Regions from separate parts of the Geobacillus zalihae genome, predicted to be linked through region 3. Evidence: predicted binding sites of a transcription regulator. Region 3 holds the regulator's gene; each other region holds the start of a gene.
The links. The regulator LexA, encoded in region 3, represses DNA repair genes until DNA is damaged. The targets are predictions, from matches to a motif close to CGAACATATGTTCG.
Positions count from the first base shown of each region.

Region 1: a site for LexA is predicted at 1,370-1,383, ahead of uvrB (excinuclease ABC subunit UvrB). Genes of this name have one in related genera too.
Region 2: a site for LexA is predicted at 1,059-1,072, ahead of recN (DNA repair protein RecN). Genes of this name have one in related genera too.

Region 1 is NZ_CP129217.1:3,090,220-3,092,419, forward strand. Features, by position in the region: gene uvrB (excinuclease ABC subunit UvrB) at 1-1,299, opposite strand, end outside; gene QWV57_RS15680 (CsbA family protein) at 1,540-1,764, opposite strand; gene QWV57_RS15685 (PDZ domain-containing protein) at 1,778-2,200, opposite strand, start outside.
Region 2 is NZ_CP129217.1:2,414,247-2,416,446, forward strand. Features, by position in the region: gene recN (DNA repair protein RecN) at 1-1,015, opposite strand, end outside; gene ahrC (transcriptional regulator AhrC/ArgR) at 1,142-1,591, opposite strand; gene QWV57_RS12190 (TlyA family RNA methyltransferase) at 1,641-2,200, opposite strand, start outside.
Region 3 is NZ_CP129217.1:1,239,070-1,241,269, forward strand. Features, by position in the region: gene glnA (type I glutamate--ammonia ligase) at 1-577, shown strand, start outside; gene lexA (transcriptional repressor LexA) at 641-1,264, opposite strand; gene yneA (cell division suppressor protein YneA) at 1,416-1,721, shown strand; gene QWV57_RS06375 (YneB family resolvase-like protein) at 1,741-2,200, shown strand, end outside.

The DNA.
Region 1 (2,200 bases), 1.7 Mb from region 3:
ATCGTCGATTTGCCCTTTCGTCGGGCGGACGTCGATCGTTGGGTCGAGAAGCCCGGTCGGGCGGATGATTTGTTCGACAACGCCCGGGCTGTGTTCAAGCTCGTACGGCCCTGGCGTCGCCGAGACGTAAATAATTTGATTGATTTTTTGCTCGAACTCTTCAAACGTGAGCGGCCGGTTGTCAAGCGCCGACGGCAGGCGGAAGCCGTGGTCGACGAGCACTTGCTTGCGCGCCCGGTCGCCGTTGTACATGCCGCGCAACTGCGGCAAGGTGACGTGCGACTCATCAACGATGATCAAAAAATCGTCCGGAAAATAGTCAAGCAAGGTGTACGGCGTCGAGCCCGGCGGCCGCAGCGCCAAATGGCGCGAGTAGTTTTCGATGCCGGAACAAAAGCCCATCTCGCGCATCATTTCAAGATCATAGCGCGTCCGCTGCTCGAGCCGCTGCGCCTCCAAAAGCTTCCCTTGCGCACGCAGTTCGGCGAGCCGCTCCTCGAGCTCTTGTTCGATGTTTTGAATGGCGAGCCGCATTTTCTCCTCGCGCGTCACGAAGTGCGACGCCGGAAAAATGGCGACGTGCTCCCGCTCGCCGAGCACCTCGCCGGTCAAGGCGTCCACCTCGCGGATGCGGTCGATTTCATCGCCGAAAAATTCGACGCGAATGCAATGTTCATCGCGCGACGCGGGGAAAATTTCGACGACATCGCCGCGGACGCGGAACGTGCCGCGGCGAAAATCGATGTCATTGCGGTCGTATTGGATGTCAACGAGCCGCCGCAGCAACGCGTTGCGCTCGATTTCCATCCCGACGCGCAATGAAACGACGAGCTCCCGGTATTCTTCCGGCGACCCTAAACCGTAAATGCACGACACGCTCGCAACGATAATCACGTCCCGGCGCTCAAACAAGGCTGATGTCGCCGAGTGCCGCAATTTGTCGATTTCATCGTTGATTTTCGCGTCTTTTTCAATGTACGTATCCGTCTGCGGCACATACGCTTCCGGCTGATAGTAATCGTAATAGCTGACAAAATATTCGACGGCGTTGTGCGGGAAAAACTCTTTCAGCTCGCTGTACAATTGACCGGCGAGCGTTTTGTTGTGGGCGATGACAAGCGTCGGTTTGTTGACTTGGGCGATCACGTTCGAGATCGTAAACGTTTTGCCCGTCCCCGTCGCCCCAAGCAGCGTTTGATGTTTCACACCCCGCTGCAAGCCGTCCACAAGCTTGGCGATCGCCTGCGGCTGATCGCCTTGCGGTTCGTATGGCGACACTAATTGAAAACGGCCCTCCACCGTTTCGCCTCCTCCTTCGTACCATCTTTCCCCATTGTATCACATCGTGATGATCCATGCATCAAAAATGCGAACTCATATTCGCACCATTCTGCACAGCATTTTCCATTCCCCTAACGCGAAAAAGCGGACCCATTCATGCCCAAGGTCCGCGTCTTCGCTCCGTTCCGTTTCGACAATCCGAGGTTCAGCCGACGATGCCTTTTTCCAAAAACAGACGGTTGAACCGACAACGCCGCTTCATTTTTGCTTCAGATGGTCGAGCATGCGGCCGGCCCAAAGAAAGCCGGCGATCGTCGATGCAATGTCAGCGACGATTTCATGCAGCTCATCCGTATAGCCTTTCAAGTAGGAAGCGACAAGCAGCGCCGTCGTCAACAGCACAGCAATGTACCGATTGTACGTCACCCGCGCAAACAACAGCACCAATAGGCACGGAATGATGAGTGCCGCCAAAAACCACATGATCCATTCTCCTTTACGAAACAGCTTCAGACGCTGATGCGTTCCGATCACGGACGAACAGCAGCCCGAGTTCATGATGCTCATCCTCATAGAGCGCCCCTTGGACGAAACGGACTTCGCCGTTATGTCCGACGACATCCAACTTGCAGAACGCGCGGTTGCGTTGGAGCGCCTCGTAAAACTCGGTTTCGGTCCGCACCGGGGCGCCGTTTGTTTTGATGATGACTTCTCCGATCGAAAGCCCCATTTTTTCCGCTTTCGAGCCAGGAAGCACGCCGACAATCACTAAGCCGTGCGGATGGCGGGCAAAGCGGGGCGGACGGGCGCGGTCGGCGCGATGCCCGGAAAACGCGATCCATTCACGGCCGATGATGGCCATAGCCCCCGCCGCCACCGCCAACGGTGGATACCATAGGCCGGAAGCAGCCAATAGGGC
Region 2 (2,200 bases), 1.2 Mb from region 3:
CGATTGTCTCGATTTCCTCGGCGATCGTCTCGGCATAGTGCAAAATATCGGCGATCGTCGCCCCGTATTTTCGTTTGAGCTGCCCGATTTCCGCGAGACGGCTTTCAATGGCATCGAGCCGCTCTGGGTCGTACTCCATCTCCTCAATTTGATCGCGCAGCTTGTACATGACTTCCTCGAGCAAATAGTAGCAGTTCGACGTCGTTTCATGCGCATCTTTGAGCGCTGCATCCATGCCTGCGACGTCATCGAGATGGCGCATCGCCTCCCCGATCGAATCAAGTCCGCGTCCCTCTCCGGAGAGGGCCTCATAACTTTTCTGCAGCGCGGTATAAATTTTTTGAAAATTGACGATGCGAACTTTTTCCTCCATCAGCCGCTCGTCCTCGCCCGGCTCGAGCGCCGCCTGTTCGATTTCGCGCAACTGAAACGTCAACAAATCAAGCCGGTGCGCCATTTGCTGTTCATTTTCGCTCAGCTTTTTCAATTTTTTTCCGAGCTCCTCATACCGCTCGTAGACGGCGCGGTAGCGAGCAAGCGCCTCTGCTGCCTCTAGGCCGCCGAACTCGTCTAAAAGCGGCAGATGGCGGGACGGATCCATCAGTTCTTGATGTTCATGCTGGCCGTGAATATCCACAAGCGTCGCCCCGATGTCGCGCAGCACCGCCGTCGTGACGAGCTTGCCGTTAATGCGGCAGACGCTTTTGCCGTTGGCGAAAATATCGCGGCGCAACACGATCATGCCGTCGCTGGCGTCGATGCCAACGTCTGCGCATTTTTGCCAGCATGGATGGCGGTCATCATCAAGCAAAAACAGCCCTTCGATTTCCGCCTTTTCCGCCCCAAAGCGGACAAATTCAGCGGAGCCGCGTCCGCCGATCAACAAATGAATCGCGTCGATGATGATCGATTTGCCGGCTCCCGTTTCGCCGGTTAACACCGTCAGCCCTTTGTCGAACGACAACGAGAGCGACTCGATAATGGCGAAATTTTTAATCGACAGCTCGGCGAGCATTTCACCACTCCTTGCCTGTCCGATTGATTCCACTTTTGATTATAGCACGTATGTTCGGATTTGCAAACGAGGACCGCCCTGTCGTTCCGTCCTTGAACGCAGAACGGGAGCTGGGCCGGTCCTCGCCTAGAGCATGGACAACAGCTGGTCGGACACTTTTTCCGCATCTTTCGGAGTACGGCAGATGATCAGGCACGTATCGTCGCCGCAAATCGTACCGACGATTTCGTTCCAATCCAAATTGTCGAGCAAGACGCCGACGGCATGGGCGTTGCCCGGCAGCGTCCGCAACACAAGCAAGTTGCCCGTTCCGTCAAGCTTCACAAACACATCAACAAGCGCCCGCTTCAGCTTTTGCAACGGATTGAAGCGCTGGTCGGACGGAAGGCTGTACTTGTAGCGGCCGTTGGCCATCGGCACTTTGACGAGCTGCATTTCTTTAATGTCGCGCGAGACGGTCGCCTGGGTGACGTTAAAGCCAGCTTCTCTCAGCCGGTCGACAAGCTCGTCTTGCGTTTCAATGTCATGGTTCATAATGATTTCGCGAATTTTAATATGCCTTTGCCCTTTGTTCACATTGCGCCACCTCTTTGCTTGCAAAATGCCACGCTGTTGTTTCCCGCCTCTATTCGCCATGCCCCTCTGTCCTGTCGCCACGTAGATGGGCGTGCGCCTCACGTACGATATGTGCGATCGGCATCGACAGACGGTTTTCCCCTTTGCGATTTTCTCCCGAATAAACGGCGTGAAGCAAAAACTCAATGTTGCCATCGCCGCCGGTAATCGGTGAATACGTTAAATGAAGAACATCGAACCCTTCCGCGCAGGCGAATTGAATGATCGATTCGAGCACTTCCTCGTGAATGTTCGGATCGCGGATGATCCCTTTTTTGCCGACCTTTTCCTTGCCGGCTTCAAACTGCGGCTTGACGAGAGCAATCACATCGCCGCCCGGCACCATGACCGTCTTGACGACCGGCAAAATGAGCCGCAGCGAAATAAACGAGACATCGATGACAGCTACTTCCGGCAGCCCTTTCGTAAACTGATCCGGCGTCACGTAGCGGAAGTTCGTCCGCTCCATTACAACGACGCGCTCGTCTTGACGCAGCTTCCAGGCAAGCTGGTTGTAGCCGACATCGACGGCATACGTCAGCTTCGCCCCATGCTGCAAGGCGCAGTCGG
Region 3 (2,200 bases):
CGGTGAAAACGCCTTTTTCGATCCGAACGGCGACTTGCAGTTGAGCGATACGGCACGGCAGTTTATCGCCGGTGTGCTGAAGCATGCGCCGAACTTTACGGCGGTGACGAACCCGACCGTCAACTCGTACAAGCGGCTTGTTCCAGGCTATGAAGCGCCGTGCTACGTCGCTTGGTCGGCGCGCAACCGCAGCCCGCTCATCCGCATTCCAGCTTCGCGCGGCATGAGCACGCGCATTGAGGTGCGCAGCGTTGACCCGTCGGCCAACCCATACTTGGCCATGGCGGTGCTTTTAGCCGCTGGGCTTGACGGCATTCGCAACAAGCTCACTCCTCCGGCGCCAGTGGATCGAAACATTTACGTCATGACGAAAGAAGAACGGCTCGAAGAAGGCATTGTCGATTTGCCGGCAACGCTCTATGAAGCGTTGGAAAACTTGAAGTCCGATGAAGTGATGATTCACGCGCTCGGCAAACATTTATTCGAGCATTTCGTCGAAGCGAAAGAAATCGAGTGGGATATGTATCGGACAACGGTTCATCAATGGGAATTGGACCAATATATGGAACTCTACTGATTCATAAAAAAGCTGCCCCGTTTTTTTCAGGGCAGCTTTTTTATGGGCGCAGGCCGGCACGAGTCAGTCGAACAGGCGATAGACGCCGATCACTTTGCCGAGAATCGTGCAGTCGCGGACGATGATCGGCTCAAGATGGGCGTTTTCCGGCTGCAGGCGGATGTGGTCTTTTTCCTTGAAAAACCGCTTCACCGTCGCCTCGTTGTCTTCCGTCATGGCGACGACGATGTCGCCGTTGTTGGCCGATGACTGCTGGCGGACGATGACGTAGTCGCCGTCGAGAATGCCGGCTTCGATCATGCTGTCGCCCATCACTTCAAGCATAAACAGCTGCTCCTCGCCGGCGGCGAGCCGCTTCGGCAGCGGAAAGTAGCCTTCGATGTTTTCCACCGCTGTAATCGGTTGACCGGCCGTCACCTTGCCGATGATCGGCACCGAGATGATCTCCTCTTTTTCTCTCTCCTTGGCCATATCGTTGTCCAAAATTTCAATGGCGCGCGGCTTTGTCGGGTCGCGGCGGATGTACCCTTTGCTTTCTAGGCGCGCGAGATGCCCGTGGACCGTCGAACTTGACGCCAGTCCAACCGCTTCCCCAATTTCCCGCACCGACGGAGGATAGCCTTTTGTTTTTACTTCCTGTTTAATAAACTCTAAAATTTGCTGTTGTCGTTTTGACAGTTTCGTCATGGTTTCACACCTCTCGCCACATCATTTGCCTTCATTATACCATGCGGAAGACGAAAAAACAAACATAAGTTCGAGTTTTTTATTGACACAAACAAATGTTCTTGACTATAATGAAGGAAAGCGAACAAACATTCTAGAAAGGGTGGGGAGAATGGGGAGAACGTTGCTGCACTATGTTTTGTTTTCATTTTTGTTTGCGCTCGTGTTGGCAGGGTTCGTTTACGCCAGCAGCCCGGTCGATAAAAAAGAATACGTGACGATCACGGTCGCTCCCGGCGATACGCTTTGGGGGCTGGCAAAACAGTACGAACAGGAACACCATATGCCGCCTGATGAGTTCATCCGCTGGGTCGTCGATGTCAACCATTTGCCGAGCCCGCGTCTTGCCGCCGGTGAACAAATTGTCATTCCTGTGTTAAAATCAAAGCAGGGCGGCTCGGTGGCCGTCAATCAGTGATGGAAAGAAGGGATTGGCCATGAGGGCGGTCATTTACTGCCGAGTCAGCACGGACAAAGCTGAACAGGAAACGTCGCTCGCGAGGCAACGAGATGAGCTCGAGCGACTGGCGGCCGAGTGTGGATTTGAAGTCGTTAAAGTGATCGCCGAGCAGGCGAGCGGTTATGAAGCCGACCGCGACGGCGTGTTGGAGCTGCTTTCGCTTTGCGAGGAAGGCGAGGTCGATGTGCTGCTCATTCAAGATGAAACGCGGCTTGGGCGCGGCCATGCGCGCATGGCGGTGCTGCATTGCTTGAAAAAGCAAGGGGTGAAAATATACAGCGCCAGCCACCGCGGGGAGATGCCGCTGTCGGAGGCCGATGAGATGGTGTTATCCATCATCGCGATTGTCGAGGAGTACCAAAGAAAAATACATAACGCCAAAATTAAGCGTGGCATGCAGCGAGCCATCGCCAGCGGCTACCGACCGGAGCGGAACC